DNA from 4 places in the Ilyobacter polytropus DSM 2926 genome. Region 1 is predicted to be linked to each of the others. Evidence: riboswitches for the same ligand, from Rfam matches in the RefSeq annotation. Region 1 holds a riboswitch; each other region holds the start of a gene.
The links. Region 1 has a riboswitch for S-adenosylmethionine ahead of ILYOP_RS12390 (O-acetylhomoserine aminocarboxypropyltransferase/cysteine synthase family protein). Riboswitches for the same ligand answer to the same signal wherever they lie in the genome.

Region 2: another riboswitch for S-adenosylmethionine. It lies ahead of ILYOP_RS08195 (O-acetylhomoserine aminocarboxypropyltransferase/cysteine synthase family protein); the one in region 1 lies ahead of ILYOP_RS12390 (O-acetylhomoserine aminocarboxypropyltransferase/cysteine synthase family protein).
Region 3: another riboswitch for S-adenosylmethionine. It lies ahead of metK (methionine adenosyltransferase); the one in region 1 lies ahead of ILYOP_RS12390 (O-acetylhomoserine aminocarboxypropyltransferase/cysteine synthase family protein).
Region 4: another riboswitch for S-adenosylmethionine. It lies ahead of ILYOP_RS06025 (methionine ABC transporter ATP-binding protein); the one in region 1 lies ahead of ILYOP_RS12390 (O-acetylhomoserine aminocarboxypropyltransferase/cysteine synthase family protein).

Annotation. Positions count from the first base shown of each region.
Region 1 is NC_014633.1:527,786-535,888, reverse strand. It holds gene ILYOP_RS12400 (homoserine O-acetyltransferase) at 1-824, opposite strand, end outside; gene metF (methylenetetrahydrofolate reductase [NAD(P)H]) at 837-1,703, opposite strand; gene ILYOP_RS12390 (O-acetylhomoserine aminocarboxypropyltransferase/cysteine synthase family protein) at 1,738-3,012, opposite strand; SAM riboswitch class I at 3,171-3,259, opposite strand; gene ILYOP_RS12385 (DUF3298 and DUF4163 domain-containing protein) at 3,424-4,077, opposite strand; gene ILYOP_RS12380 (hypothetical protein) at 4,089-4,862, opposite strand; gene ILYOP_RS12375 (M16 family metallopeptidase) at 5,081-7,855, shown strand; gene ILYOP_RS12370 (thioredoxin family protein) at 8,070-8,103, shown strand, end outside.
Region 2 is NC_014632.1:1,745,784-1,753,886, forward strand. It holds partial or broken gene ILYOP_RS16300 (hypothetical protein) at 118-345, opposite strand; gene ILYOP_RS08180 (hypothetical protein) at 345-785, opposite strand; gene ILYOP_RS08185 (ACT domain-containing protein) at 1,187-1,465, shown strand; gene ILYOP_RS08190 (PFL family protein) at 1,561-2,925, shown strand; SAM riboswitch class I at 3,890-3,970, shown strand; gene ILYOP_RS08195 (O-acetylhomoserine aminocarboxypropyltransferase/cysteine synthase family protein) at 4,068-5,345, shown strand; gene ILYOP_RS08200 (non-canonical purine NTP pyrophosphatase) at 5,527-6,090, opposite strand; gene ILYOP_RS08205 (hypothetical protein) at 6,594-6,845, opposite strand; gene ILYOP_RS08210 (MBL fold metallo-hydrolase) at 6,991-7,338, opposite strand; partial or broken gene ILYOP_RS08220 (IS3 family transposase) at 7,485-8,103, shown strand, end outside.
Region 3 is NC_014632.1:599,810-607,912, forward strand. It holds gene ILYOP_RS16110 (type II secretion system protein) at 1-413, shown strand, start outside; gene ILYOP_RS02760 (O-antigen ligase family protein) at 469-2,181, shown strand; gene ILYOP_RS16115 (type II secretion system protein) at 2,208-2,678, shown strand; gene ILYOP_RS02770 (NAD(P)/FAD-dependent oxidoreductase) at 2,995-4,383, shown strand; SAM riboswitch class I at 4,557-4,656, shown strand; gene metK (methionine adenosyltransferase) at 4,740-5,888, shown strand; gene rsxC (electron transport complex subunit RsxC) at 6,128-7,444, shown strand; gene ILYOP_RS15080 (RnfABCDGE type electron transport complex subunit D) at 7,434-8,103, shown strand, end outside.
Region 4 is NC_014632.1:1,289,740-1,297,842, forward strand. It holds gene ILYOP_RS06000 (septum site-determining protein MinC) at 1-159, opposite strand, end outside; gene ILYOP_RS06005 (EI24 domain-containing protein) at 298-1,041, shown strand; gene ILYOP_RS06010 (Na+/H+ antiporter NhaC family protein) at 1,092-2,417, opposite strand; gene ILYOP_RS06015 (MetQ/NlpA family ABC transporter substrate-binding protein) at 2,478-3,284, opposite strand; gene ILYOP_RS06020 (methionine ABC transporter permease) at 3,298-3,954, opposite strand; gene ILYOP_RS06025 (methionine ABC transporter ATP-binding protein) at 3,947-4,954, opposite strand; SAM riboswitch class I at 5,139-5,227, opposite strand; gene ILYOP_RS06030 (flavodoxin family protein) at 5,602-6,237, opposite strand; gene ILYOP_RS15980 (hypothetical protein) at 6,768-6,914, shown strand; gene ILYOP_RS06035 (bifunctional glycosyltransferase family 4 protein/polysaccharide deacetylase) at 7,079-8,103, shown strand, end outside.

The sequences.
Region 1 (8,103 bases):
TTTTCTCTTATGTGACTCAGCCATTTATAGTAAAATTCTTTCCTGTGACTGTCCCACTTCATAGGCGGCTCTTTTTTAGGATCGTCTTCTGGAAAATAATTTTTAGGAAATAAATTTTGATCTCTGCTGTACTCATATTTCAGCCTTTCCCTCTGATACTCCCCATGCCCACTAATATAAAACTCTCTGTAATCACGATCAGATGCCATATAAACCCCAGCTTCATCAGATTCTGCAAGTATTCTCAGACCGGCATTTTTTATGTCTTTACTGCTGTTTTGGGTATTCCTAGAGTGAGGAGCCCAAAATTCACCAGATACAAAGGGGTTTTTATTTGTCCTGTGCCTGAATATACCCAAAAGTTTTTCATTTAATGTAAATTTTTCTATCCCGTATTTAACATATAAAGCTGCCTGAGCTCCCCAACATATATAAAGTGCCGGAAGTTTATTAGATTTTATGAGATTTTTTATTTCATCCCAGTAATTAACCTTTTGAAAGTCCAAGAGCTCTACAGGAGCCCCAGTCATTATGATGGCGTCATAGTTTCTGTTATTTAGTTCGCCTAGGGGATAATAGTTATCCTTTATATAGGAGCCGTCTGTATTTTTGAAAACATGATTTTCCGGATACAAAAACTCCACTTCCACACTTATATCAAATCTTCCCAGTACAGCATAAAATTGGTACTCAACCTCCTCCTTAAAAGGCATGAGGTTGATAATACCAATTTTTAATTCCCCTTTATTTTCTTTAAATCTAATTCCCTCTTTTTCGGCTCTCTCTCTGCCCGAAAGGGAGGGAGCTCCAGCGATACAACACATCTTACTGTCCCCCTATAAAGCAATTCTCAGATTTGCTATTGCATCCATTATCTTTTGTGTAGTGTCCACCTTATTCATTGTATAGAGGTGGATTCCGTCTACTCCTGAAGATATAAGATCCACTATCTGCTCTACGGCATAGGCTATACCGGCATCCTTTAGAGCCTCAGGATTATTTTCATATCTATCTAATATTCTCTGAAATTTTGGTGGGATAGAGCTTCCACAAAGAGCCGTTATCCTCTTTATCTGTCTAGCGTCTGTTACTGGCATTATACCCGCCACAAGTGGTACATCTATCTCTAGCTTTTTTGCTTTTTCTTTGAAGTCATAGAAATAAGAGTTGTCAAAGAAAATCTGGGAGATAAGAAAATCAGTTCCCTCTTCTGCCTTTCTTTTTAGATGAAAAAGATCCATGAGGTCGTTGCTTTCTTGATGCCCCTCTGGATAGAAGGCCCCTCCTATTGAGAACCCCCCCCTTTCCTTGATCTGCTTTACAAGTTGGTGTGCATACTTAAAATCCCCTTCAGGAATGCTTCCGTCATTTGGGTAATCTCCCCTTAAGGCTAGGACATTGTTTATACCATTTTCCTTTAGTTCATCTAAAATTCCGTCTATCTCTACCTTATCTGCCCCTATACAAGTAAGGTGAGCCAAAACCTCTACATTGTTAACTTTTTTAATCCTAGATGCTATCTCTACAGTTCTCCCACGGGTAGTACCCCCTGCACCGTATGTTACACTGATAAAATCCGGACTAAGTTTCACCAATTCGTCAATGGTGTCATAGACCTTTTCCACAGGATATCTTTCATTTGGAGGAAATATCTCAAAGGATATTACCGGTTTTTTGCTTTCATATATATCTTTTATAAACATGATGCCCCCTATTTTTATGTTTGAAATTTATGAATTATCTGGTAGCTTCTATTGCCTTTTGAAGATCCTCTATAAGGTCGTCGATGTTTTCAAGTCCTACAGAGATTCTGATCGTATCTGTACCTATACCGCATTCCTTAAGTGCTTCTTCACTTAGTTGTCCGTGAGTAGTGCTAGCAGGATGTATTATAAGTGACTTGGCGTCGGCCACATTTGCAAGATGAGAAAAGATATCTAGTTTTTCTATAAATTTAGCCGCCCTTTCTCTGTCACCTTTTAAACCGAAGGTGAATATAGAACAAGCTCCCTTTGGAAGATATTTTTTTACAAGATTTTGCTGATCTTCATCATCACTTACTTCAGGGTGACTAACCCAGTTTACATCATCGTTATTTTTTAAGAACTGAGCAATTTTTCTTGCATTTTCCACATGTCTTTCTACTCTCAGTGAAAGAGTTTCTATCCCCTGTAAAATCAGGAAAGAATTAAAAGGTGAAAGTGCAGCTCCTGTATCCCTAAGTAGTTTAACCCTCGTCTTTAGTATATATGCCGCCGCTCCAAGGTCAGCATACTTTAGACCATGGTAACCTGGGTCTGGTTCGTTAAATGCTGTAAATCTTTCGTTTTTCCAGTCAAATTTTCCTCCGTCTACAATGAGTCCTGCTATAGTCGTCCCGTGCCCCCCTAGGAATTTTGTAGCAGAGTATACTACAATGTCTGCCCCGTGGTCTAAAGGTCTCAAAAGATAAGGAGTGGCAAAGGTATTATCTACAATTAGCGGAAGACCGTTTTCATGGGCTATCTCTGCTATTTTTTGAATGTCCAACACTTCACCGCTTGGATTTCCAAGACTTTCTATAAATACGGCCTTTGTTTTTTCGTTTATCAAACCTCTTATTTCCTCGGGATTCACAGGATCAAAGAATCTGGCTTTGACTCCGAAATCGTTGATTGTATTTGAAAGAAGGTTGAAAGAACCCCCGTAAAGGTTATTTGAAGAAACTACTTCATCACCGCATCTAGCTACATTCAGTATAGAATAAGTAACGGCAGAAGTTCCAGAAGCTACTGCAAGAGCCCCTACTCCCCCTTCTAAAAGAGCTATTCTCTCTTCTAGTACAGCTGTAGTTGGGTTTCCTATTCTCGTATATATATTTCCAGGTTCCTCTAAAGCAAATAACTTTGCAGCATGTTCTGTGCTCTCAAAATTATAAGAAGTAGTTTGGTAAATAGGTACCGCTCTAGATCCAGTAGTCGGGTCTGGTTGCTGTCCTCCGTGTAATTGTAAAGTTTCAAATTTGTGTGCCATGTTTAATTCCCCCTTAATGTCATTAGTTTAATTGTGTCACAAAAGCCTAATATAAAGCCTCTGTAAAAATAAGATAAAATGGAGGCAACGGGATTTTATAAAAAAAACCCTTTCATCTAAGTCAGATGAAAGGGTTGGTTACTCTAAAATTAGCCCTATTGCCATCTGTCAGGAATTAGCACCACACCTGAATAGGTAGGTTGCTGAGGTATCTCCGGGCCTGTCCCTACACCTCTCTTGATGGATAAACCCTTTATTCTAGGGTTTACATATTTTAATACTGGTTCACTTGTTTCTCTGTTGTTGATAGTTACTTTACCACAAAGGTAAAGAAGTGTCAATATTTTTTTAAAAATACAACCTAATTTTAAAAATCTAAAGTTAAAAAAAAAGGGGTTATCTAAATAAACCCTAAATTTTCATGAAGGAGGAAATCTCTGAGATTGGTATCTCAAAAGTTATTATTCCTGCTTCGTAAGATGCTAGGGTATAGGGGTTAAAAAACACAACTAAAGAGTCACCCTCAAAATAAAAACTATACTCTTCATCGGGAATATTTATATCAGCATAATATAAATCCCCTCCGTATTTTATTATCTGTTCTTCCACCTTTTGTTTGATGAGTCCCTTGTAGTTGATGTTGCCTTTAAATATATCCTTCAGAAAAATTTCTTTTCCGTTTTTAAAATTATACCCTTCTTCTAGTATCATGCCGTGGGATCCACCTGTAAAATAAAAAGTCTTAACTAGATAACTGTCTATTTTGCTCTCATTATCTATCTTCTTAAAATCACTTTTTAAAATAAATTTACCATCTCTATTATCTGGATTTTCAAGACGGTTTTTATTTGATTCCATCTTTATCATTTCCATTAGGGCTCTAAAGCCGCCTTTTACCTTGTTGCTAGAATTACCGATGTATTTTCCTTTATTATAAAAAACAGGTATTTTACCATCTATCATAAGATACTGATTTTCAAGTTTTATATTTGATTTTTTTGTCTCTACTGAAAACATATTTTGAAATACTGCGAATATAAAAATAAAAACTATAATTTTTTTCATTGGATAACCTCCTAAATTCTCAGTTGATTATACTCTGAAAACCACTGTTGATTCAACTTTATATTTCTAAAAGAACTGCTTTGAAGATTGTTTTTCAGATCATATTTTATAAAATCTTTTATTTGATCTAGAGGTATTTTAAACTTTTCCCATCCGTCGTAATATGGAGGAGCCCCTTTTACTATTAGCTCCACCACAAGGTTTTTATCTTCTAAATAAAAGCCTCCGTAATCAATATCTAAAATTATATCATTTGGGTAAATGTTTACAGATTCTCCGATTTTTGTCTGGCGGACCCTTTTACGAATCATATTTTCAATTATTTTTTTTACCTGGTATACTCCTTCACTGGGATTTATGAATATATCCTCCCGTGAATAAAACTCTCCGTCTAATGGGGAAAGGGTATAACTGTAGGTTCTTATCTGAGCATCATAACCGTCTAAAAAGTACCTGTTTTTTACAATTAAAATAACCATCTTAGAATCACTAACTCTCACAGTATATTCACCTTTTAATGTAACCTCAGGCTCTTTTGAGTCGGTCAATTCTCTAAAGTTTTTTTTAGAATCTTTTTCTATCTGAATTTCAAGTTCTTTTAGCCGCTCCATTATCACCTTGTTTGTTTTGTCCACCTTGGTATCCCCTATAAGATAGGGAAGCTTTACATCTATATCATAGTTAGATTTTTTCTCCTTTATTATCAAAGTAGATATTCCAACTGAAAAACTTCTAAATGCTAAAACAAGAAAAATTATAAGTATAATATTTTTTTTTAAAGACATGCAGTCACCTCCAACTACTAAATTATACAGCATTATGAAAAAATAATGTATTATTTTACTAAAACTTATTTTTTTCAGATTTTTCAAATATTGAAAACATAAGAAAAGTGATCTGAATATGGACTTGATGGTTTAATTGTGTTATTCTTAATTTACAGGAAATAAGCTTAATTATTAAGAAATATTCACACAAATAAAAAACAGGAGGGATCTCTCAGATGAAAAAAATAAAGATTTTTATAATTACTATGCTTTTAGTTTTATTTACTGGACTAAATGCTGCCGATCTTAAAGTATCAAGTGAACTAGAACAAGGTACTCTAAAAAATGGTATGAAGTACTATATATACAAAAACAAAAAACCTGAAAACAAGGCTTATCTTGCATTGATCGTCAATTCCGGGTCGCTTCAGGAAGATGAAGATCAGCTTGGAATGGCTCATTTTATAGAGCACATGGCTTTTAACGGAACTAAAAGCTATCCAGGAAATATGCTTGTAAAGCACCTTCAGTCTATAGGAATGAATTTTGGGGCAGATTTAAATGCCTTTACTGGTTTTGGCAGAACTATATATAAGCTTCATGTTCCAACAGACAGAACAGAGGAATTTGAAAAATCCTTTGAGATATTAAAAGAATGGGCTAATGATATTACTTTTTATCCAAAAGATACAATAGATGAGAGAGGTGTTATCCTAGAAGAGTGGAGACTGATGCAGGGACTATCCCAGAGAATTTCAGATGCACAGAAAAAAGCCGTTTACGGTGAATCTAGATTTACTGAACGGTTTCCAATAGGAGACCCTGAGATTATAAAAAATGCCAATCCAAAACTGCTTAAGAGATATTATCATAAATGGTACCACCCTGAAAATATTGCCGTAGTTGCAGTGGGAGACTTTGATAAAAATCATGTAAAAACTCTTGTTGAAAAATATTTTAACTATGAATCAAAATACACTTTTAAAAAGAGCCTTGAATATAGAATAGGTGAATCAAATGGTGAAATTACAATTTTTAAAGACCCAGAGATAACATCTGTAACCTTTGATGTGCTTACAAAAGACAGACTAGAACCGATACAAGACCGTGAGAGTTATAAAAGAGCCATTATAGAAGAAATTGCCACAGGAATTCTTCAAAGTCGGTTTGACAGTATTTCAAAAAAAGCCTCTCCTACTATAGGTGAGGGATACAGCTATCTGGTAAACCTTGGAAAACACGATACTGTGCAGATTACAGGAGCTATGCTAAAGGAAAAAGATATCCAGTCAGGAATAGCTGAAGTTATTACCCAAATGAAAAAACTATCTGTCTATGGCCCTGCTTCCTGGGAGATAGACGGAGAAAAAGCCGAACTTTCAATGTATATGGAAAACGCATATAAAAATAGAGAGAGTAAGGAACACAGCGAGATTGCCTCTGAGATAATAGCAGACTATCTAGAAGGGTATATCTTTACAGATATAGAGAATGAAGCAGAAGTCTTCAACGAGATCATAAAAGAAATATCCTATAAGGATATCCTGAAAAAGGCTCATGAAATATATGAAAATTCAAACAAAGCATTTTTTCTAACTGCACCTCAAAAGAAAAATCTGTATATACCTTCTAAGGGTGAGATAGAAAAAATAATTGAACATGCTAAAAATAAAAAACTATTAGGAATTGAAAAAAATAATCAAAAGCCTGTTTTGAAGATAAATGAGTTTTCCTCTGGGAAAATACTAGATAAGAAAGAAGAAAAAGATTTTATACGTTACAAGCTTTCAAATAATATGGAGGTAATCCTAAAAGAAACTGATTTTGACAGAGATAAAATACTTATAAAACTCTTCAGCAAGGGGGGAAGTTCCCTCATGGATGAAAAGGGATATATAGCATCAAGATTAGCTCTGCCAGTAATAATATCCTCTGGCATAGGAAACCTTTCTCCTGTGGAAACAGATATTTTTATGAAGGGGAAAAATATACAGTTTCACCCCTATATATCCGATTACTCTGAGGGAATAAATATCGAAACAGACAGAGATAACCTTGTCACTGCCTTAGAAATTTTGAATATATTTCTTACCAGTCCTAAGATTGATAAGGACATATACAATAATTTTATGGAACTTCAAAAACAACGTATAAATAACAGGAAAAATTCACCTAAGACACTATATAGAGATAAAATAAAAGAAACTGTGTCTCAGAACCACCCAAGAAGAAAGCCACTGACCTTAGAGGACTTAGATAAGGTCAATGAAAAGGATTTTATAGAGGCTTTTAGAGGCAGATTCTCTAGTATAGGGGATTTTCAGGCTGTCATTGTAGGAAGCACCAAAGATATGGATATGGAAAATCTTGTGCAAAAGTATTTAGCTGGAATTCCTTCAAAAGATATTTCAGAGCTTCCTAAAAATTTGGATGTTAATTTTCCAAAGGGAATAACAAAAGAAAGTGTAAAAAAAGGTACTGATAAAAAAGTATCTGTAAATTTGATCTATCCCTATAAAGGGAAATATACATATGAAAACAGGGTAAAATACCTAGGTATTTCAAAAATACTGGATATGATTTTATTAGAAGAGATAAGAGAAAAAATAGGAGGAATTTACACAATCTATGCTGATACAGAGTTAAGTCCCCTTAACTTTGGGGAAAATTACCTCACAATATCTTACAGCACCGACCCTAAAAAAGCTGATATGGTTACTGAGGAGATAAAAAATGTTCTTAAAAATGCTCTAGAGGGAAATTTTGAGGACAGGATAATAAAAAGTGTCGTTGAAAACTATGCCTTTAATTATGACTCCATCTTGAAAAAAAATGAGTTCTGGATTGATTATATAAGTAAGAGAGAGGAGTTTGGAGACAATTTCAGAATTTTCCCTCCTGAAAAATATAAAAAGACACTCAGCAGACAAAATATGCTGAAATTTATGAACTCTGCTGTGGATTTAGATAATTATATTGAAGTAAGACTGATACCTGAAAAATCAGAATAGAAATTTATCTGTTTAAGCTAACTTGTGATATATTAAAGGAGTGTAAATAAGAAATAATCTGAAAAAGTTCGTCTTTACTGTATAGAGGCGGACTTTTTCTTTATCTTTTATTACCTAAAAATCCCATATAATTTTACAACAAATGATAAACATTATTAAAATAACTTGGTTATGAAAATAATTATATTAAGAATTTTCACAAAGGAGAAAGCCTATGGATCTGCAGCAATTGAAATATAAAAAATTTT
Region 2 (8,103 bases), on a different replicon from region 1:
TAATAGAATTTTAAGTTCAAAACATCTAGAAGTAACACTGTGAATAGACTTTGGCATCAATCTATTTATAGAGCTTCCTACAGTTTCAATCAGTTTTCTTTTTATATGATCTATGAATTCTTGACTTTTATTCTTGGAACGCTTTGAATTTTTACGTCTCATGGGTGAAAGGTAGATATCAACATCACTTAAGACCTCTTCAAGAACATAATCATTATAGGCTCTATCGGCATAAATAATAGAGTCTTTAGGCAAATCAAAATTGAAACCATTAAGTGCAGTAATATCAGCAATGGATCTAGGTAATATTTTATATTCCACAGGCAAGACCCTCTCATTTGTCATCAAATAAAGTCTTGCTCCGAAAAAAATTTTCTTTTACTTGAAATGTATCCTCTGTAAAGATCATGATCCAAGTATATTTTACATCTAGGAATTCTATAATTGTCACATGCAGAAATAGAGAACGAATCAACCATAAATTCTTTGGTTTTAGATCTATTTTTATTATATTCCATAATGAAATCCATTATTTTACTCAAGGTAGATCCCAAGTTTGCAAGTCTTCTAGAAAATCTACTTTTAGAAAGGATATAATCAAAATGAGGATAATCTTCAAAAAAAGTCAAAGTCTTTTGAAAATTGCAGTTAAAATAGATTCCTGCGACTATAGCAGTTGTAATAACTTTAGCATCTTTCATTTTGGTTTGAGAACTTTCTTGGTGCCCAGTAAGGTTAAGAATTAATTGAATAAATTCTAGTATATTTTTAAGGTTATTTTTCATATTTATGCTCTCCTGAAGTTGTTATTTTAAGAGTGTTTTAACGTATAATTAAAAAGGTAGCAACTTAGGTTATATAATTCATTATTTCATCAAAAATTTTAAATCCTCTGACAAATTGCCTTTTTCATGGTACACTCTCTGCATTTTGAATTTTGAAGCCCATCCATTTTAACTTCCCAGTAAATATTTCCGAATCAAATTTTTTATATCCTTTAATTCCACAATTAAGAACAGTTGTTTAACTGTTCTTTTTTTTTATCAAAAGTAGTAAATTTTTAAGATTTAAGTTAAAATGAATATGTAAAATAGTGATTAGTTGTAGATAATTTTATCAGTAATTTAAAAAAATAGATTTATGTAAAATTTTTAAATCTATATTAAATCATTAGGAGGAAGTATTTATGCAAGGGAAAATTGTAGTAACTGTAATCGGAAATGACAAAGTTGGAATTGTAGCCGGAGTAACTAAAAAACTTCAAGATTTAGATGCCAATATTGTTGATATCTCTCAAACTATTTTTGAAAATGAGATATTTGCAATGATTATGCTTGTTAATGTGGAAAAATTCAAAGGAAACTTTGACGAGATGAAAAAAGAATTATCTCCTTTAGAAGAAAAATTAGGCGTTAAAATTTATGTTCAACATGAAGATATTTTTAAAGCAATGCACAGAATTTAATTGGTAATCGAAAATCTGCAATTGATAATTTTAAAAATAAAATTGTTTTAATTTTCCATTGTCAATTATTACTTTAATTTTTTAGGAGGAATGTAATGCACATAGTAGCAAATGAAATATTGGAAACTATTCAAATGGTTGATATGCAAAACCTTGATGTAAGAACAGTTACAATGGGAATCAGCCTTTTGGACTGTATAGACAGAGACCACAAAGTAACATGTGAAAATATCTATAACAAAATCATAAAATATGGAAGAAACTTAGTTGAAATAGCTGATAAAGTAGCTGCAAAATATGGTGTACCTATTGTTAACAAAAGGGTATCTGTTACTCCAATCGCTGTAATCGGAGGAGCTACAGATGCAGAGGACTATACTTGTTTTGCTGAAGCACTTGATAAGGCTGCAAAAGAGATTGGAATTGACTTTATAGGTGGATTTAGTGCCCTTGTAGAAAAAGGATTTACTCCTGCAGATAAAAAACTTATTGCATCTATCCCAAAAGCTCTTAGCACAACGGACAGAGTATGTTCATCTGTAAATGTCGGTTCGACTAAAGCAGGAATCAACTTAGATGCAGTTGGGATGATGGGGAAAACTGTTAAAGAGTTAGCTGAATTATCAAAAGACACTGACGGGTTAGCGGCAGCTAAATTTGTAGTCTTTACAAATGCTGTAAGTGATAATCCATTTATGGCTGGAGCTTTCCATGGTGTTGGAGAAGCTGAAATCATTCTTAACCTCGGTATAAGTGGACCAGGAGTTGTGAGGGCGGCCCTTGCAAAAGTTGATAAAAAAGCTCCTATTGATGAAATAACTGAAACTATTAAAAAAGTAAGTTTCAAAATTACTAGAATGGGAGAATTAGTAGGTAAAGAAGTTGCAAAAGAATTAGGAATAGATTTCGGTATAGTTGACTTATCATTGGCACCGACTCCTGCTGTTGGAGATAGTGTTGGTAATATATTAGAAGAATTTGGTCTTGAATCTGTAGGAGCTTATGGTACTACTCTTTCTCTGGCAATCCTTAATGATGCTGTGAAAAAAGGAGGAGCTATGGCTGCTACAAGAGTCGGAGGACTTACTGGGGCATTCATCCCTGTCAGTGAAGATCAAGGAATGATTGCTGCTACAAGTAAAGGATATTTAACACTTGAAAAGCTTGAAGCAATGACATGTGTTTGTTCTGTAGGTCTTGATATGATTGCTATTCCAGGAGAAACTCCTGACTATGTAATCTCAGGAATTATCGGTGACGAAATGGCAATAGGTATGGTTAACAGCAAAACAACGGCTGTAAGAGTTATTCCTGTACCCGGTAAAACTGTTGGAGACAGAGTTGTATTTGGAGGACTTCTTGGTGAAGCTGACATTATGCCGGTTAACTCATTAAACTGCTCTACATTAATCAACAGAGGTGGAAAAGTTGCGCCTCCTATTCAAGCTATGAAAAACTAGTGAGAGAAGTAGTAAGTAGTAGATAGTAAAAATCTGAAAAGGTAGAGTCAAAAGATATTTTTACCGCGAATTAATGCTGATAAAAATTTTAAAAGGACGTTCGTTTAACTAAACTGAACGTCCTTTCTTTTATTCTTCCAATTTTTCTTTAAAACCTAATTTTCTTAAGAAAATAGGATTTCTGTAATGGAAGGGACTAAGGATATTATTTTTCTTATCCCCTATACTTTCAACTGAATTCATAAGGTGTTGCAAAGTTGCTAAAAATTATACCGTACTTTTGCAACAGCCTATTTAGAAAAGAATATAAACTTTATTACATATTGGTTATCTTGTACGGTGTCCAAAAGCAGATTATGTTAGTTTATGGCTTTATTGCCCCTAGGTATTAATTGAAATCTTGGGGAAAAAAGCAGACACCTTGGCTCTTTTATCAATTGGAGGAGCCTTTATCGGGATTTTCTTTATTCCGGCCTTGGAACGATGGCCGGACAGGTTCGGCGTCAAGAAATTATTATATGCCGACGGAATCTCTTTTGTGGTAGTCTGCCTATTATTTGGATTATTGACGACAGGTTATGTTTCCGGTGCACTGGCAACGACAGAATGACCCGTGTTGTTAGGATATTTCATGGTAGTTATTGATAAAATGTCCACCCAGATGAGTTTCATCAGGACGGTGTACTTGAAAAATATAGCAATTGATTCTTCAGAGGTTATCCCCTCTCTTTCCTTGGGTATGAGCATCATTACCTGCGCTATCTTGAGTGGTCTTGCCTGGGGACTCTGGGGCCCTTAATATATATTCTATTTCGCAGCATCTATCTCCCTTGGGAATATTTATGTTGCTCACAAAGTAAAGCTATAAATAACCCATAGTATGGAAAAACACTTCTCAAAGGGAACTGAAATTTTACCTTGACATTTAAATTTAAAAATTATAGAATCACTATAATCAAATATTTTCTTATCTAGAGAGGGGGAGGGATTGATCCTTTGACACCTCAGCAACCTACTTTTATGGTTTGTGCTAAATAGATAAGGGGGGATAAATAAAGCAGTCTCTTGCATAAAATGATCTCTTATTTGAGGTCTTTTTTTTTATAAAAAATTTTAAAAATTCGTTTATGGAGGTAAAATATATGAGTAAAGAAAAATGGTCTCTGGAAACCAAAACTATTCAATGCGGATGGCAGCCGAAAAATGGTGAACCCCGTGTACTTCCTATTTATCAGAGCACAACTTATAGATATGACACTGCTGCTGACGTGGCAAAACTTTTTGATCTAGAAGCTGAGGGGCATATGTATTCTAGGATAAGTAATCCTACTTGTGATGCCTACGAAAAAAAAATGGCTGCCTTGGAGGGCGGAGTGGGAGCTTTGGCTACTTCTTCCGGTCAGAATGCTTCTACAATCGCCATAACAAATATTGCTTCATCTGGTGATCATTTTATAGCAGCCGGAGCTCTCTACGGAGGGACTGTGGCCTTATTCACAAATACCTTAAAAAAGATGGGAATAGAAACGACTTTAGTTGATGCAGAGCTTCCTTTGGAAGAACTTAAAAAATATTTCAAACCTAATACCAAGGCAATCTTTGCAGAAACCATTGCTAATCCTGCAATGGACATCCTAGATTTTGAAAAATTATCAACACTGGCAAAAGAAATGGGAGTACCTCTAATAGTAGACAACACCTTCGCAACTCCATACTTGTGCCAGCCTTTAAAACTTGGAGCAGATATTGTTGTTCATTCATCTACCAAATATATTGACGGACATGCAACAAGTGTAGGCGGTGTGATCATTGACGGTGGAACTTTTGACTGGTGTAACGGAAAATTCCCAGAATTCACCGAGCCTGACAAAAGCTATCACGGTGTCATCTATACTCGTGATTTTGGAAACCAGGCCTTTATCATTAAAGCCAGAGTCCAGTGGATTCGTGATTTAGGATCATATCTGAGCCCAATGAACGCCTTCTTATCAAATTTAGGACTAGAAACCCTTCATGTGAGAATGGACAGACATTGTGAAAATGCCCAAAAACTTGCAGAATTTCTTGAGAATCATCCTAAGATAAGCTGGGTAAAGTACCCAGGACTAGAAAGTCATAAACACTTCCAACGTGCAAAAAAATATCTAAAGGGTTGTAGTGGAGTACTCACATTCGGTGTAAAAGGTGGATCTCAAGAAGGAGAAAAATTAATGAATAGTCTTGAATTAGCTGCAATTGTAGTCCATGTTGCAGATGTTCGTACAAGTGTCCTTCATCCAGCCAGCATGACTCACAGACAGCTGTCGTCAGAGGAACAAATTGCCGCAGGAGTAAGCCCCGACCTTATCAGGGTTTCAGTGGGAATTGAAAATATCAAAGATATTATTAGTGATTTCAATCAAGCCTTGGAAAAAATATAGTAAATTATAAACAGCCGGGAATTAAATTCCCGGCTGTTTATTTATTATTAATAAAATAATATCTGAGTTTGTTTCAAGCTTTCAGCAAACCATTAATTTCTTCTGAAATTTAATATTTTTTATTCAGAATACAAAGTTTTAATTTTGGTTTTATGCCGCAATTCATTGAAACTTTTCATGCTTATTTTTCATACCACTGGGCAAACTTATTTATGGCCGAGTCCTCTTTTAATGTCTGATATTTTGCAAAATCTTCTTCTGAAAACTCAGCTAAAGTTTTGTCAAAATTTTTCGGAATAAAGACATACCATAAATCAGACCATTTTTTATGAGAATCTTGCCCTCTGATACTTTTAGATAAAGTCCCAGAGGATTTACTTTCAAAAAATTCCATATGGCTGCCATCATAAAAGGCAAGACAAGACCTAAATTCACATTCTTGTTCCGTTTTATCTTCCATTAACTTCAGGATTCCTTCTACTCCAATGGTCTCCAAAGCATGATTGACATAGGCTCTGGGAAAACCATTTAGGGCTTTTATAAAAAACCCGGCATCCAATGCTATACACGGTTCATTAACTATATTATACGCTTGAATTACTTTTTCCTTTGCTATTTTTCGGATATCGTCAGACCTAGGTTCTATAAGTTCTGCATTATAAGGAATAAGTTTAGTAGTATTCAGATATTCCTGTGCTGAGGCTATTTTACCTTTATTGGTAGTAACAAAAACAATTTCTTTCATAATCAAACCCTCCAATCCATAACTTATTATAGCATAAGAATAATAAGTTTATTTCCATAGGAGATTTTATCAAATCTAAAAAGTATTTTCTAGGTTCAAATAAAAACAAGCTTTTTAAAAAAATGCGGTATGATGGGATTTTGAATCTTGGGATATGCATACCAAAACACAATCAATTCTGAATATTTTAGTTATTAGACTCTCCAATGACAACTATATCTATCTGCCTCCTCTTATCGGAATAGGTCAAATTTGATTTTATAAAAAGAGTAAAAAAATTTGGATATAAAAAAAAACACATAAGATTTTTTTCCTATGTGCTATTGTATTAGTTCTTACACGAAACTTGTCATCTTTTTCTCTAAAATAGAAATACTTACTTTCGGGTTTTCATATGTTATACCGATACAAATTCATTATACTACTTTCTCTATATCTCCTTTAATTATAAAAAACTTAAAGCTGTTTTCCTCAAAATCTCTTTTAAACTCTTTCCCCTATACTTATTTTGATTTACTAATATTACATTTAAAAAGATACCCGAAAGCGATTATAGAAATATAGAACAAAGATGCTCTCATCCCCACAAATGAGCTCATTTTTAATAGGTCAAGAACTTCAAAGCTATCTATACGAAACATATAAATAGGCAATATACCTACAAAGCTCAATGGAAAACTCCACAAAAATATTCTTATAGAATGTTTCGATGTTTCTTTTATACTTCTTGCTTCTAAAAAACTATTTTTATCCAAACAAATACTCCTTTCTATATTTTATGAATTTTTTTTAATTTTGTTTTAAGTACTGTTCAAAAAATATCAGTTTTTCCTTTTTTAGATTCCAGAAGATTATATTAAATTTACACTAAATTTAATATATGCTCTCTATATATATTTTTTATTCAGATATCTTCAACTTCATTAAATCTTCTCCAAATATAACTTTGCCACTATAGTTTTTATTTATTTTTTCTAAACTAGCTTTCTCATCAACTACCCCTTTAGTAAAGTGAGTATAGACAAGACTTTTTACTCCTGCATCTGCAGGTATTTTACTGGACTCATCTAAATTTAAATGTGCACGTTCTCTAGATGAAACCTTTGACTTACTCTTCTTTCTAACTTCTTCTGATCTCTCTCTACCCTTATCCATGATCATTCCACCAGAATCTATAACCATAAAATCCGCATTCTTTGCAAATAAAGCTAATGAATCAGTATACGTTAGATCTCCGGTTACAACCACAGAAACCCCAAGGTATTCAAATCTGTAAGCTATAGTATAAATAGTATGAGGAACCTTTAAGGTCGTTATTGGATAGGCTACAATAAGTTGGACAGTTTTCTTAAGGTCATATAAAATAAATAAAAATATTATGCGGAGGTATTTTAATGACCAAGAAAACCAAGTCGAGACGTAGCTTTAATGAAGAATTTAAAACTCAAATTGTTCAACTTTATCTCAACGGAAAAAGAAAATGTGAAATCATCAGAGAATATGACCTTTCTCCTTCTATTCTTAATAACTGGATCAAGCAGTTTGATAATACTGGCTCTTTTAAAACAGAAGATAATATTGATCCATTAGAAAAAGAACTTCGTGCTCTTAAAAAGAGAAACGAGCAGCTTGAAATGGAGAATGATATTTTAAAGCAGGCGGCGCTGATCTTAGGACAAAAGTAGATGTGATTAAAGCCAATTCTCACAAATATTCTGTATCAGCAATGTGCCAAGTCCTTGGAATTTCTAGAAGTATATATTATTACAAGTCTAAAATTAAAAATAATATCTCTCTTCTAATAGAACTAATAAAAGATATTTTTGAAGATAGTAGAAGAAACTATGGAACTAGAAGAATAAAATTTGAGATTTTTAAACTGGGACATAAAGTTTCCAGAAGACGTATAAGCTCAATTATGAAACAAAATGGATTGATATCAAAATATACAATTGCAAATTTTAAGCAACATTACGACAAAGTCAATGAAGAAAAGTTAGCTAATTTAGTTGA
Region 3 (8,103 bases), on a different replicon from region 1:
AACTTATGGTAGTAATCGCTATCATAGGACTACTGGCAGCAATAGCTTTACCAAAATTCAGCGATGTAACATCACAAGCAAAAGTGGCTAGTGTACAAGGAAACATATCTACTTTAAGAACATCACTTGGTATGTTTTATGCAACAGATGGAGCTTATCCTACTGCTTTATCTGCAGATTTATCAGCAATAAAAGGAATAGATTCGGATGGAGAAGACATTTATTTTACAGATTTTTATAATAAAAGCATAATGCCTGAAACTCCAACAACGGAATTAAAAGTTGCTGCTACAAATGCTGTAGTAACTACAAAAGATTCAAAAGGTGGATGGGTTTATACTTCCGATGGTACAATTAAAGCAAATATTATAGACGATGCATATGGACAAGGTACTGTATGGAGTGATTTTTAATTTAAAATATTTATAATAAAGAGGGGCTTCGGCCCTTTTTTACTTTGGGGGATAAATGAGGGAGAAATTTGGAATTTTGGGATATCTTTTGGCAACATCTGTGGCACCGCTTATAATTTTCGGTAAAAAAATAATTTTGGAAAATGATAGCAAAAGAGCAATGACTTATATAACTTATGATGGATATCAGATTGATTTTATTAGTTATTATAAATTAATGACTCTGATTACCGGAGCTGTGATCCTTATATTCTCAATGGCTGGAAAAATTGATCTTAAGAAAGAGTGCATTGGGATAAAATCTAAATATTATATAATGGGATCGACTTTGCTAGTTTTGTTAGTTATGAGTTTTATATTTTCAATAGACAGGAAAATATCTTTTTTAGGGATAAGCGGTAGATTTGAGGGATTTTTGGCAGAAATTTCATATATGGTGATATTTCTCACTGGACTTAGTTTCTTTAAAAACAGAAATTCAAGAGAAAAAATACTTAAATTTATAATCGGTTTCAGCGGGGTAATGTTTTTAGTAGGAATCTTCCAGTTTTTCGGATTTAATATTTTAGAAACTGATTTTATGTCAAATGTAATGACCGGTTTTGATGTCGAAAAGTTTGGCGGTTTAAAATACAGTTTCGGAAAATATGCAAGCTATGGTACACTTTCTAATCCTAATTATATGGGGAGCTATTCAATTATGCTTTTTTTTCTGGGGCTGGGTTTTTATCTGAGTTCTAGAGAAAGAATAAAAACTATTTTTTTTCTTGGGTACACTGGTCTAGCTTTTGCTAATCTCATAGGCTGTCATTCAAGAGCTGGATTTTTAGGTTTTCAAGGTGGGGTTCTTCTTTTTATTATTTTTATGAACAGGGAGATTCTGATTAACTGGAAAAAAATATTAGTATTGTCTCTTATGTGTATTTTGATCTGGAGTGGAATGGATATATTTTCTCAAAAAGCTCTGGGGAAGAAGCTGGGAAATATTTCAAAGGGAGTTAAGACTGAAGTTTATGGTATAGAGTCGGAAGGGAACCGTGTCGAGATCGACGGGGTAAGTAAACTCAAGATAATAGGAAGCTCGAATGGGCTAGAGTTTTATGACGCTATAAATGAAAAAATTCCTGTAAAAGAAAAAGACAGGCTTATTAATCTTCAAAAATCTGGGTATGAAAAATATTATGTTAAAAGACATAAAACTATAAAAGATCTTTATCTTTTTGGATATGGGGAGAGTTTTAATTATCAGCTTTATTTTATAGAAGGAAAATTTTACACTATTGATCATATGGATAATATAACAGAGATACCTGCTGTAAAAAGAATAAAATTTTTTGATGGTTATGAAAAAAAAGGATCATCGAGAATTTATATATGGTCTCGGAGTATTCCAAAGATATTTGAAAAGCCTGTATTTGGTCATGGGCAGGACACCTTTCCCCTTGTATTTCCTCAAAATGATTTTTTCGGAAAAAAACTGTCTTTTGGAATTAAAGGTATGTTGGTAGACAAGCCACATAATTATTTTATTCAGATAGCCATAAACAACGGAATACCAGCCCTTATTTTAATTGGATTTTTATTTTTGAGTTTTTTTTATGATTCTTTTAAAGTTTTTATAAAAAATAGGAATATTTTTACAGGATGTATCTTTCTGAGTGTTTTTTCTTATTTTATAACCTGTTTTTTTAATGACAGCGTAGTTTCTGTGGCTCCTTTATTCTGGACGTTTTTGGCAGTAGGAACATGCTTAAATACAGAAGGTTAATAATTTTTTATAGCAGGAGATGAAAAATGAAGAGAAAAGGTTTTACTCTTATTGAACTTATAGTAGTAATAGCAATAATAGGTATTTTGGCAGCAATAGCTCTTCCAAAATTAAGTGATGTAACTTCTCAGGCAAAGGCTGCAAATGTACAAGGAAATCTGGCAAATGTTAGAACATCTATAGGGATATACTATGCAAAGACAGAGACATATCCTGATTTTAAAGGTACAAGTACTTACAGTACAGGAGACCTTTCTGATGTTAAAAGCACTGGTATAAACGGAGAAGAGGTTTATTTTACAGATTTTTATAACAAAAGTGAGATGGTGTCAACTCCTTCGTTTGAAGGGTGTAGTACCCAAGAAACAGCCTGGAATAATATAACCACTGGTAGTGATGAAAATGGAGGCTGGACTTATTCCTATGACGACGGGACACTAATAGCAGACGTTCCAGACGATGCATTTGGACAGGGAATAATTTGGTCAGAGTTCTAGCTTGTGTGATTTATCAGAATATTTAAGTATAGAAAAATAGAAATAAAAGTGTTGTCCTAAAATAAAAACTGTGATAAAATTTATATTGGTGTCTCATAATAAAGAGGTGTAATATATTGGAAGACAGATTATTTTTTCATCGCAAAAAAGGATATTTATGTTTTTTTTACGATGGGATAGGTATATCCTTTTCTAAAGAAAAAATTTATGGGACAAGTATAAACAAAATAAAAGTTTATTATAAGCCTGATTCTATACTAAAAGTTTAGTATATTCCGGGCTTTTTTACATACTTAATAGGTTTTAGGAGGTTATCATGAAGTATGATATTATTTTTGTAGGCGGGGGACAGGCAAATATTTTTGGAGCTTATGAAGCAATAACAAAGAATCCAGATATAAAGATTCTGATTGTAGACAAGGGAAGGATGCTGAAAGAAAGAGTCTGTCCTAAGGAAAAAACGGATAAGTGTGTGAAGTGTGATACTTGTGCCATAATATATGGGATAAGCGGGGCAGGGGCATACTCAGATTCAAAATTTAACATGGATTATAGAGTTGGCGGAGATGTACATACAGTTACAGGAAAACAGCTTGTAAATGATACTATAAATTATGTGGCGGAAATTTATAAAAAATTTGGTTTTGACGAAGAACCTGCAGGGATAAAATACAATGAAGAAATGGAAGAGGTAAAAAGAAGGTGTATAGAAAATAATGTGCAGTTGGTTGACACTCCTACAATGCACTTGGGGACAGACGGATCTAGAGAGTTGTACACAAAACTTGTGGATTACCTTTTGGGTAAGGGAGTAGAATTCCTGACTGGCCATGGTATAGAGGAACTGATTATAGAAAATAATCAGGTGAAAGGAATAATACTTTCAGGTAAAAAATCTGAAACAATTTATTCTGATAATGTAATTATGGGAATAGGTAGAAGCGGAGCCAAGAAAATGATGAAACTCTGCCAAAAGCATGGAATAGATTACAGCACAGGGGCAATAGATGTAGGAGTGAGGGTAGAAGTACCTGATGTGGTAATGAAAAATATAAATAAAAATTTTTATGAAGCGAAAATGGTATATTACACCGAAAAGTATAGAGATAAGATGAGAACATTTTGTAGTAATCCCAGTGGTTTTATTGCTGTGGAGAAACACAGTGATGATGTAATATTGGCAAATGGTCATGCGTATAAGGACAGGAAGTCTATAAATACAAACTTAGCCCTTCTTTGTACAAAAACTTTCACTCATCCATTCAGCCATCCCTTTGAGTATGCCACTGCTATAGCGAAGATGTCATCTATGCTTACAGGGGGAAAAATACTTATGCAGTCATATGGAGATTTGAAGGCAGGAAGAAGGTCCACAGAAGAGAGGTTATCTAGGCTGAATATAGTTCCCACAACAGATGACTATGTTGCTGGGGATATAGCACTAGCCTGTCCTAAAAGGATACTGGACAACATAATCGAGTTTATAGAGGTTCATGACAAGATAACCCCTGGTTTTGCATCTAGTGATCTATTGCTTTATTTTCCAGAGATAAAGTTTAGAAGTACAAGAGTGGCTATAAATGAACACATGGAAACTAGTATTAAAGGGTTTTACTCTGTGGGAGATAGTTCGGGATATGGAAGTGGACTTAATATTGCAGCAGTAATGGGAATACTAGCAACTAGAGATATAATAAGCAAATAAAAAAAGTCTATGTCTATAAGCTATGAAATTTTTCAGTTTTAACCTAAATAATCAAGATAATCTGATTGGGTTAAATGAATTGTTTTTAATGTTTATTTTTGAATATCAAAAATTATTGACAAAAATATAACAGAGGTATATAATTTATATAAATAAAATTGAATAATATACGATTCTTATCGAGAGTGGTGGAGGGACTGACCCTGTGAAACCCGGCAACCTGCCTTAAAAGGTGTGGTGCTAAATTCAGAGCTAAAAAAGCGAAGATAAGAGAGAGACCCGATCTGTACAGCCTCTTTCTTACTGAAAGAGGCTTTTTTTATAACAAATAATATTACCAAGGAGGATTTATATAAATGGAAAACAAAATATTTTTTACTTCAGAATGTGTTTCACCGGGCCATCCTGATAAGATAGCCGACCAGGTATCAGATGCAGTGCTAGACGCCTGCATAGCAGAAGACCCAAATTCTAGGGTAGCCTGCGAAGTATTTTGTACAACAGGTCAGGTAGTGGTAGGAGGAGAGATAACTACCAATACATATGTAGATGTGCAAAAGATAGTAAGAGACAAGATAGAAGAGATCGGATACAAGCAGGGAATGGGATTTGACTCAGACTGCGGAGTGCTTAATGCAATACATTCACAGTCTCCTGATATAGCAATGGGTGTAGATATCGGAGGAGCAGGAGACCAGGGAATAATGTTCGGAGGAGCTGTAAAAGAAACTCCTGAACTTATGCCTTTAGCCCTTGTTCTTGCAAGGGAGATAATCGTAAAATATACAAGAATGGCAAGATCTAAAGAGGTAATCTGGGGAAGACCAGACGCAAAGTCTCAGGTAACTCTTGCGTATAATAAAAACGGGACTGTAGATCATGTTGATACAGTAGTAGTATCTGTACAGCATAACCCTGAAGTAAGTCAGGAAGAGATTCATGAAACAATAATAGAAAAGGTAGTAAAACCTGTCCTTGAAAAATATAAAATGAATCCTGGAAGGGTAAAACATTACCATATAAATCCAACAGGAAGATTCGTAATCGGCGGACCTCACGGAGATGCTGGTCTTACAGGAAGAAAGATAATAGTAGATACCTATGGTGGATACTTTAGACACGGTGGAGGAGCTTTCTCAGGAAAGGATCCTTCAAAGGTGGACAGGTCTGCCGCTTATGCAGCAAGATGGGTAGCTAAGAATATAGTTGCTGCAGAACTTGCAGAAAAGTGTGAAATACAGCTTTCTTATGCTATAGGGGTAGTAGAGCCTACATCTGTAAAAGTAGATACCTTTGGAACAGGAAAAATAGAAGAGGTAAAGCTAGCTGAGATAGTGCAAAAGGTATTTGACCTAAGTCCTAGAGGGATAGAACTAGCCTTAGAGCTAAGATCAGGAAACTTTAAGTATCAGGATCTTGCAGCCTTCGGTCATATAGGAAGGACAGACATAGATCTTCCTTGGGAAAGAACAAATAAGGTAGAAGCTATAAAAAAACTTGTATAGAATAAAAACAGTTTAACAGGCAGTCTAATGACTGCCTGTTTTAATATTCAAATCATAAATGCAGCAGAAGATAAAACTTGACATAAATAATAAAGAAATGTAAAGTTATTGATAACAAAAGAATTTTCATAAAAAATGTATTTTTAAAATGAATCAGCAAAGAAAGAGGAATTAATTTTTTATTATAGAATAATATTTTTGTCAAGAAAAATCCCGGTTATAAGTGAAAGGGGGAGAGTATGAAGATACTAAAACCAAGAGGCGGAGTTCATCCAAAAGAGATGAAGGAGTTGACCTCAGATAAAAATATAGAAGTGATGCCTGATCTAAAGGAGTATAAAGTATCCCTCCATCAGCATATAGGGGTTCCTGCTTTTCCAATGGTATCTGTAGGAGACTATGTAATGGCAGGTCAGGAGATAGGTAAATGTACTGCAATGTTATCAGTGGCAGTTCATTCTCCTGTATCTGGATATATCAAGGATATAGTGAAAGAAAATAATGAAACATTTATAATTGTAGAAAACGATTTTGAAAATAATTGGGTTGATTTAAAACCTTGGTATGACACAAATTTATTTGTGGGTAAAACTTCCACAAAATTTGTTACTTTTATAAGGGAGATGGGGATATGCGGTCTAGGTGGTGCAATGTTTCCAACTCACATGAAATTTCAGGCTGATGAATATGAAAAAATACATACTGTAATAATAAACGGGGCAGAGTGTGAACCTTATTTAAATTCAGATAACAGGATCATGGTGGAAAAAACCTCGGAAATTATGATTATATTGAATAGATTATTTGATTTTATGAATATAAACAAGGTAATTATCGCTGTAGAGGACAATAAAAAAGAAGCCATTGAAAAAATAAGAAAATTTTTGGACGACTCTGGAAAAATAGAGCTGGCAGTTCTCGAAAGTGTATATCCTCAAGGAGGAGAGAAGCAGATCATAAAATCTCTGATGGGTATAGAGGTACCTGTACACAAAATACCTATGGAGTACGGGATGGCAGTAATAAATGTGGGGACCTTGTATGCCTTGTATGAGGGAATGTATAGAGGAAAACCTCTTATAGAAAGAGTTGTTACTGTATCTGGACTGGGGATAAAAGAACCTAAGAATATTTTGGCTAAGATAGGTACTCCTATAAAGGATATTCTGGATTATGCAGGCATAGACAGAAGTAAAACTTATAAAGTTATTCTAGGTGGACCTATGATGGGAAGAACCATAGGAGATGAAAAAGAAAATCTCAAGAAGGGTACTGGCGGAATACTGGCTTTGCTCAAAGATGAATGCAACGAGTATGAAACAAAGGCATGTATAAACTGTGGCGCCTGTGTAGATGTATGCCCTATGGGACTTATGCCTTTAAGATATGTGGAACTAGCAAGAAAAGGGGACTACAGCAGGATGGAAAAAAGGTACAGCCTTAGCAGTTGTATAAAATGTGGTTGCTGTGAATATGCATGTCCTACTAAAAGACCAATTATAAAATCAATATTTTTAGGTCTGAAAAAATTGAAGGAGGAGAAAAATGGATTATAAATTAAGTGCTTCTCCTCACGTAAGAAAAAAAGATACTTTGGAAATGGTAATGTATGACGTAGTAATAGCACTTCTTCCCTGCATGGCAAGTGCTGTGTATTATTTTGGATGGGAAGCGGTAAAAATAATGTTGGTGGCTGTGACCTCTGGTCTCATAACAGAAGCAATACTGGCAAGGCTAATGGAAAAATCCTGGAAATGCATACTTGACGGAAGCGGACTGGTGACGGCACTTCTTTTGGCACTTATTGTCCCCCACCTGACTCCTTTATGGATGGTTGCCTTGGGAAGTATTTTCGGTATAGGGGTTGGAAAGATGGCTTACGGAGGTGTTGGAGAAAATATTTTTAACCCAGCCCTCGTAGGAAGAATATTTATGATGATATCCTTTCCGAGCACTCTTTATAAATTTCATACTGCTGATGGTTTAGCAGGTGCTACAGCATTTCCATTGGTTAAATATATGGGTGCAGATTGGCTTGCATCAAATGTAGGGGGAAAGGCAGAACTTTATAAAAATTTATTTACAGGAAAAGAAATTTTGGGGTCAATGGGTGAAATAAACAAGGGAGCTATCTTAGTTGGTTTTTTATATTTGGGTTTTAGAAAAAGATTGAAATGGAGAGTTCCTCTGGTGGTAGTTTTAACCAGTGGACTTT
Region 4 (8,103 bases), on a different replicon from region 1:
ATTTGAAAACTCTATGGCAACTTTTGCATTTTTCAAAAATTTCTCTGCTTCTCTGAGTTTTTCTTCAAGATTTTTCTTCAGTGTTTCATAATCAATTTCAGCATCTAAATGAATTACAAGTCTGTCCTCTTTTCCCTTTAAAATAACATAATTATCCATCGGCTCCACCCTTCATAAAGTGTGTTCAATTTAAGTATAGCATACCATTTTTGCCTTATCAACTAAAGGCTCTAAAAAAAATAGCTTTTTTCTCGGTTTTTTGATATGATTTTATTTAATAGACAAAGGAGGTCCTCTATGCGTGGTATCTATCTTGCAGGCGAATCTTTTTTCGAAGCTTTTTCTGTGATCAAAAAAGGTAAAATGAGAAAATTCTATCTCTTACCCGGTGTTATAAACCTCATACTTATTAACCTTCTTTATAGATTGAGTAAGTATGTTTCATTTAATATTTTTTCAAAACTTGAAACTTATTTCAACCTAAGTAATTATGAAAATATCGCTTTTATGGTCATAAAGGTCATAATTATAGTTCTATCCTTCTTGTTGTATTTTCTCATGTACAAGGCTCTTCTTCTGATAGTTCTTTCACCCTTTCTGAACTATATCTCAGAAAGAACCGAGAGGACACTGGACAACAGGAAATTTGAATTTTCCTTCAGAGATAATATAAGATTTATCTGGAGAGGTATAGTTATTTCCTGTAAAAGTTTTTCAAAAGAGATGATAGGAACTCTAATTCTTTTACTTCTGGGAATAATACCGTTTTTAAGTCTTACGATTCCTTTTTTCATTTTCCTTCTTCAGGCATATTATATTGGGTTTTCATTTATGGATTATACCCTTGAAAGACACAATTATTCTTCAGAGGAAAGTCTGATTTTTTTGAAAAAAAACTGGGTTTTTTCAGCCTTTAGCGGAGCTTTATTTACCGTGGTATTTCTGATCCCCCTTGTTGGAGTCTTTATAGCACCTTTAGTTTCCTGTGTTGCCGTTACCCTCGGAACTCTGAAAATAATAAACAATGAAAAATATAATTAATTTATTAGAAATAGAAAAAATCCCTCTTTTAAAAGAGGGATTTTTTCTATTTAAGCTAGATTTTCATTTAACTCACTCTTTACTTCCTTATCTCTCAATATATAGATAAAAGCAAAAACAGCCAAAATATGTTGATACCAAAGAAGAGGTATTACTTCAAAAGGTGTTACAGTTCCCTTTGAAAAGCTAAGAAGTATGAGCATCTGAGCTCCATAAGGTATGACTCCCTGCACAATACAGGAAAATATATCAAGAAGTGCAGCACTCCTCTTGCCTTCTACACAGTATTTTTCAGAAACCTCCTTGGCCAGAGGACCGTTTATGATTATAGCCACTGTGTTATTGGCAACAGCAGCATCTGTCATAGCGACTAAGGCTGCCACTCCAAACTGAGCACTTCTTCTGCCTGTAATTTTCTTCTGAACAGATTCTAAAAGCCACTGTATCCCACCTGCTTTGGTTACCATTTGAGCTAATCCACCTGTAAGAAGAGATAATAAAAATATTTCCTGCATTCCTGAAAATCCATTATAAATTTCATTGGAAAAACTAAGAAGGGTAAAGTCACCTTTAAACAGTCCTATTAGACCTGAAAGAAGAATTCCACCTGTAAGTACTGCAAAAACATTTACTCCTGCAATTGCCAGAACTAAAACCACAAGATACGGAATTACCTTTACTACATCATAGTTATAAGTTGCAGCCATATCTATCATACCCTCAGGTCTTCCCAAAACAACTAACATTATTATAGTTATTATGGCAGCAGGAAGAGCAAGAGATATATTCGCTCTAAATTTATCCCTCATCTCTACACCTTGAGTTCGTGTAGCAGCTATTGTGGTGTCTGATATAACTGACAAATTGTCTCCAAACATTGATCCTCCCATTACAGCAGCCAGAGTCAATGCCATAGAAATCCCAGAAGACTCAGCTAAGCCCACAGCAACTGGTGCTATGGCAACTATAGAACCAACAGAAGTTCCCGTTGAGGTAGATATAAATGCCCCTATAACAAAGAGTCCTGCAGGAATATAGTGCACCGGGATAAATGTCAGACCCATGTTTACCACCGAATCTACCCCACCCATAGCATTTGACACTCCTCCGAAAGCCCCTGCAAGAAGATAGATTATACACATTACCATAATATCTTCATGGCCGCAGCCTTTTATAAAGTCTTTGAATTTCTCCTCTATACTTCCTTTAAATAAAATAAAAGCAGATATTATCCCTGCAAATGCTGCAATGGGAGCCGGAAGTTGATAAAAGCTCATTTCTACTCCTGCCATCCCTAAGACAATTCCACTTCCTAGATATATTGTCACAAATATTATAAAAGGTATCAGACCTTTAAATTCACCTTTGGTTTTCATCTTTACTCCTTATTTTTAATTTTCATCATAAATAAAAAAAAGCTGCAATGCAGCCTTTTTTTAGAATATAGGCACTACTCCACCTTGATACTTATCTTCGATAAATGCCTTTACTTTTTCACTCTTTAAAGCTGTCATAAGAGCAGTTATTTTTTCAGATTTTTCTTCCCCGGTTTTTACAGCGACTATGTTCACATATGGAGATTCTGCTCCCTCTATAAGAAGGGCATCTTCTACAGGGTTCAGTCCGCTTTCTATTGCATAATTTCCGTTTATAACAGCTGCATCTACATCTGAAAGAACTCTAGGAAGTTGTGCTGCTTCTAAGGCTTCAAACTTAAAGTTTTTAGAGTTTTCTGTTATATCATACTCTGTTGCTTTTAATCCGGCACTCGGGTCTAACTTGATAAGGCCATTTGTTTGCAAAAGAATAAGAGCTCTAGCTCCATTTGAAGGGTCATTTGGTATTGCTATTACAGATCCATCTTTAAGGTCTGCTAAATCTTTAATTTTCTCTGAATAAAGACCCATTGGTTCTACATGTACTCCACCAGCAGAAACAAGATCAAGATTTCTTTCTTTGGCAAATTCTTCTAAATAAGGAATATGCTGAAAGAAGTTTGCATCTATTTCTCCATCTGAAAGTGCGAGATTTGGTGTAACATAATCTGTAAATTCTACTACTTCAAGAGAATAACCTTTTTCAGCCAATTCTTCTTTTGCTATCTCAAGTATCTCTGAATGAGGTACAGGAGTAGCTCCTACCTTTATTTCCTGTGATTTTTCTTCAACTTTTTTCTCACCACAAGAAGTTAATCCTACGATAAATAAAATTGAAACTGCAACTAAACTAATAATTTTTTTCATATTTCTCTCCTTTTTATCCTCTTTTTTTTCTTATATTATAAACTATTTTATCACCTAAAAATTGTATCCCCTGAACCAGTATTATTATAGATGCCACTGAGACTATCATAATGTCAAGTTTGAATCGCTGATATCCGTATCTTATGGCAAGGTCACCTAGACCTCCTCCACCTATTGCTCCGGCCATTGCAGAATATCCTACAAGGGTTATTACTGTTATTGTCAGACCATGAATCAAAGAAGGCAGGGATTCAGGTATAAGTACCTTTGATATTATATCTTTTCTAGATGCTCCGAGAGATATAGAGGCTTCTAAAAGACCTCTGTCCACCTCTTTAACTGCCCCTTCTACGATTCTCGCCACAAATGGAGCTGCAGCTATGGAAAGAGGCACTATGCTCGCTGTAGACCCTATTGTGGTCCCCACTATGAACCTAGAAAGTGGAAGAACCAATATCATCAGTATAATAAAAGGTATTGATCTAAAAATATTTATAAGGCCGTCTAGAACCTTGTTTAATTTTGGCATTTCAATTATATGATTTTTATCTGTTATTACCGCAAGTAAACCTATAGGCAATCCCATAATGGTAGCAAATATTGTTGAAAGTACTACCATGTATATAGTTTCTGCCATAGCAGGTATCAGCAAAGCTATTATCTTATCCATTATATATCACCTTTATCTCTACATCCTCTTTTTTTATCCAGTTCAGTGCTTCTTCCTGTCTTTCTCCAGAAAGTTCTAGTATCAGATGACCTACATTCTGGGTGACAAGCTTATCTATACTTCCTGATACAATATTTGCATCTATATCAAACATTCTAACCATCTGTGATATAACTGGTTTTTCAACTGTGTGTCCTATATATGAAAGCTTTATTATTTTTTTACCTGGACTCTTTACAAAATCTACCTCTTCTGTTTCTTCTGGTATCAAATGAGATATAAATTCCTTTGCCATCTCTGTTCTTGGATTTGAAAAAATCCTGTCCACACTTCCCTCTTCGATAACTTCACCCTTATCCATTATAGCTGCTCTGTTGCACACACTTCTTATTACTTCCATCTGATGTGTTATAAGCACTATCGTAAGTCCGAGTTTTTTCTGAAGATCTTTTAGAAGGTCAAGTATAGACTTGGTAGTCTTAGGATCAAGAGCACTAGTCGCCTCATCAGATAAGAGTATCTTAGGATTGTTGGCGAGGGCTCTCGCAATTGCAACTCTCTGTTTTTGACCACCTGAAAGTTGGCTCGGAAAAGCTCTTTCTTTATCTTCTAATTCTACAAGGGTCAAAAGTTCTTTTACCCTTGATGGAATATCATTTTTATCCCAACCTGCTATCTCTAGTGCAAAGGCTATGTTCCCGAAAACATCCCTTGACTGAAGAAGATTAAAGTGTTGAAATATCATCCCGGTTTTTTTTCTATACTCTTTTAATTCTGTATCATTAAATTTGAGAATATTATTTCCCTCTACGAGAATCTCACCGCTGCTCGGCTCTTCTAATCTATTTAAAAGTCTTATAAGTGTTGATTTACCTGCACCACTCAGACCCATTATCCCGTATATATCATCCTCTTTTATGTTTAAGTTAACATTTTTTACAGCAAGGACATCTCCGATGGCACTGCTATAAAGTTTATTGAGATCTTTTATCTCTATCATCTATTACCACTCCTCAATTGTATATAAAAAATCCCTTCCAACAACATTTTGTAAAAAGATTTATTAACTGGCTTATAAACTTAATTTATCTATAATTGTTTACCGGTTTTCTAAGAGTTTTATTTTGTAAATAAAAAAAACTCTTCTTTTAGAGAAGAGGTTTCTAGTAATCTATTGCAGATTAGCCTCATCTCGCTGGAATTAGCACCACACCCCTTACGGCAGGTTGCTGAGGTTTCAAAGGGCCAGTCCCTCCACCTCTCTTGATAAGTAATTCATTTATACTAGAAAAAGTATATTACTTTTGACTAACTCTGTCAAGAATTTTTTCATTATTGTATAACTATCAATGGAATATTTTCTGAGTATTATTTCACACCGCAACCTGAAATTTATATGAGGTATTAGATTTATAAGAATCCATCCATTTTGTCTTGGAAAAAAATTACACTAGAGAAATTAAAAACATTATTTCAAACAACTCAGCTCAATTACTCGGCTTGTGCAAAAAATTAAAAATAGGAAATTCTTGAATTATTATTGCGGTAACGACACCAAAACACCTCAAGGAGTTGCCTACTTAATGAATATATTAGCCCTTAACTCTGATTTTTTCAAATATATTTTCATGTTTAAAAGTTCACTTTTTATTTTGAAAGTTTAAAGTCCAGCAACTTTTCCCGTATATCTTTATTCAGTTGCAATGTTTTAAAAAGTCTTTTTCCTGCATTTTGTGACTGCTTTATTGCAGTTTTATTTTCTTTTGCCTTCCCTCTCTCAAATAGTCCAAGCACCTTTACTATGTCTATAACCCTGTAACCTAGAGCTTCTAGTGGTTTTGCCATTGCCTCACCTGTGTACCCCATATCTTCTGGTGAATGTTGTTCGCATACTGCTATCACAGAAGCATAACGACCTCCTAAAACTTCATTTATTCCCATCCATACAGAACGGTCTTCTTTTGACATAACTTCAAAACAATAACATCTGTCAATAAAAACCTTTACGTCAGCGGTAACATTATAAAAATATGTCGGTGATCCCAAAATTATTGCGTCTGATTCCATTAATAGTGGATATATCTTCTGCATGTCGTCATTTATTACACATTTATAAGTGTCTCTGCATCCTTCGCAGCCTGTGCAGCCTTTTATAGAATAATCTCCTAAAAATATTACTTCAGTTTCTATTCCATCTCCCTTCGCACTTTCTAAAGCACTCATCACAAGGGTCGAGGTATTACCATTTTTTCTCTTGCTTCCCACTATACCTAAAATTTTCATATTTAAAAAACCTCCTTGCAGATTATAACATAACTTGGCTTTTGCAAAAATTAAAAATAGACAATTCTTGAGGTAATATTACGGTAAAGACACCGAAATATCTCAAGGAGTTGCCTACCTAATGAATATATTAGCCCCTAACTCTAATTTTTCAAATATTTTTTCACGCTTAACTGTAAATGGTCTCTTTCACAAAATCGACATTTTTCTACTTTTGTTTATAGAGTCATTAATTCTGATGAAAAGAAAAATCTTTCAAATATATGGATAAACTCTTTTAATTCCAAAGATAGGAGTATTTTCAATAAGTTTCCCTTTACTCTCCGTGGAATGAAAAAAACTTAATCTGCAAAGAAAAAAGGACGTTCTATATGAACTGGTTACGGCTGGAAAGAAAGATCCTTTCTTCTTTTCTATTGATGACACTCTTTCGACTAAGGAAATTTATTCTAAAAATATCTAGGGGATGAAGTCTAACTATTCACATGTTTCTAATAGAAATGAGTGGTCTCACTGCATAGCTTCTTTACATGGACACTCTAAAGAATTATCTCTGTCTTTGGATTATAACATATCTTTCAGAAGAATCAGACGCAAAATTAGAGGAACTCTATGAAGAATTGAGACTTCTGCTTAAATTTGCACAAGTCGAGTCAATTATTCAAGATAAACATTAATTTAGAAATTTAACTTGCTTCTTTTTCTAAAAAATTGACAAACTAAGACAAAAGCTTTAGAATATATTAAAATATTTTTGGTCTATTTTTAGTCTATGAAAAATAAATAAAATATAAATTTTCGAAAGGGGGCACTGCATATCTTATAGATATTGCAGGAACAGATGAATATATTGATGGCTTTATCTCAGCTCGAAGTTACAGGAGCAGAGGTTTACGCCGCTACTTTAAGTGACAGGCTTATAAAGAAGGGGCACAAAGTTTTCATTGTATCTGATACTTTTACCAAAGAAACCGATGGAGAATACCACAAATTAGAATTTAATAAACGTAGTCTTGGAAAACGAATATCACAAATTAAATTTTTAGTTGATTTCATCAAAAAAAACGATATTCAAGTGGCCCATGCCCACTCTAGGGCATCTTCATGGAGCACATCTATAGCGTGTTCTATGACAGGGATACCTCTTATTACAACCATTCACGGAAGACAGCCTGTACATCTTAGCAGAAAGATTTTTAAGGCTTTTGGAGATTATTCTTTTGCTGTATGCGAAAACATAAGAGACCACTTAATAAAAGATTTAGGAGTAAAAGAAGATAAAATAGAAATCCTGAGAAATGGTATTGATATAAACTCATATGTTGAGACTCCTCTCCCTGAAAACGAGAAAAAAATAATCTCTATTATAGGTAGACTTTCAGGACCTAAGGGTGAAGTTACATATAAATTATTGGAAAAGGCACTAGATCCTGACCTCTATCAAATACGAATAATCGGTGGGAAAAATATCCCTGATAAATTTAAAAAATTTACAGATAAGGTGGATTTTTTGGGATATGTGAATAACATCCCTGAATTCATAAAGGAATCTGACCTTGTGATAGGAGCAGGAAGAGTCGCTGTAGAGGCTATTCTTTCTGGAAGACCTGTATTAGCAATAGGTGAGGCAAAATCCATAGGATTAATAACTAAAGACAATATTGCAGAGGCTCTCAGCTCAAACTTCGGAGATATAGGAGTTAAGCTAGAAGAAAGTTTCAACTGGGACAAGATGCTAGAAGATATAAGAGCAGCTTTTGAATTAAATGACAACGAGCTTCATGAAATTAGGCATAAAGTAAAAAAAGAATTCGATCTGAAAAAAATAGTTAGAAATCTTGAGATAGCCTATCAGAGGCAGATTGT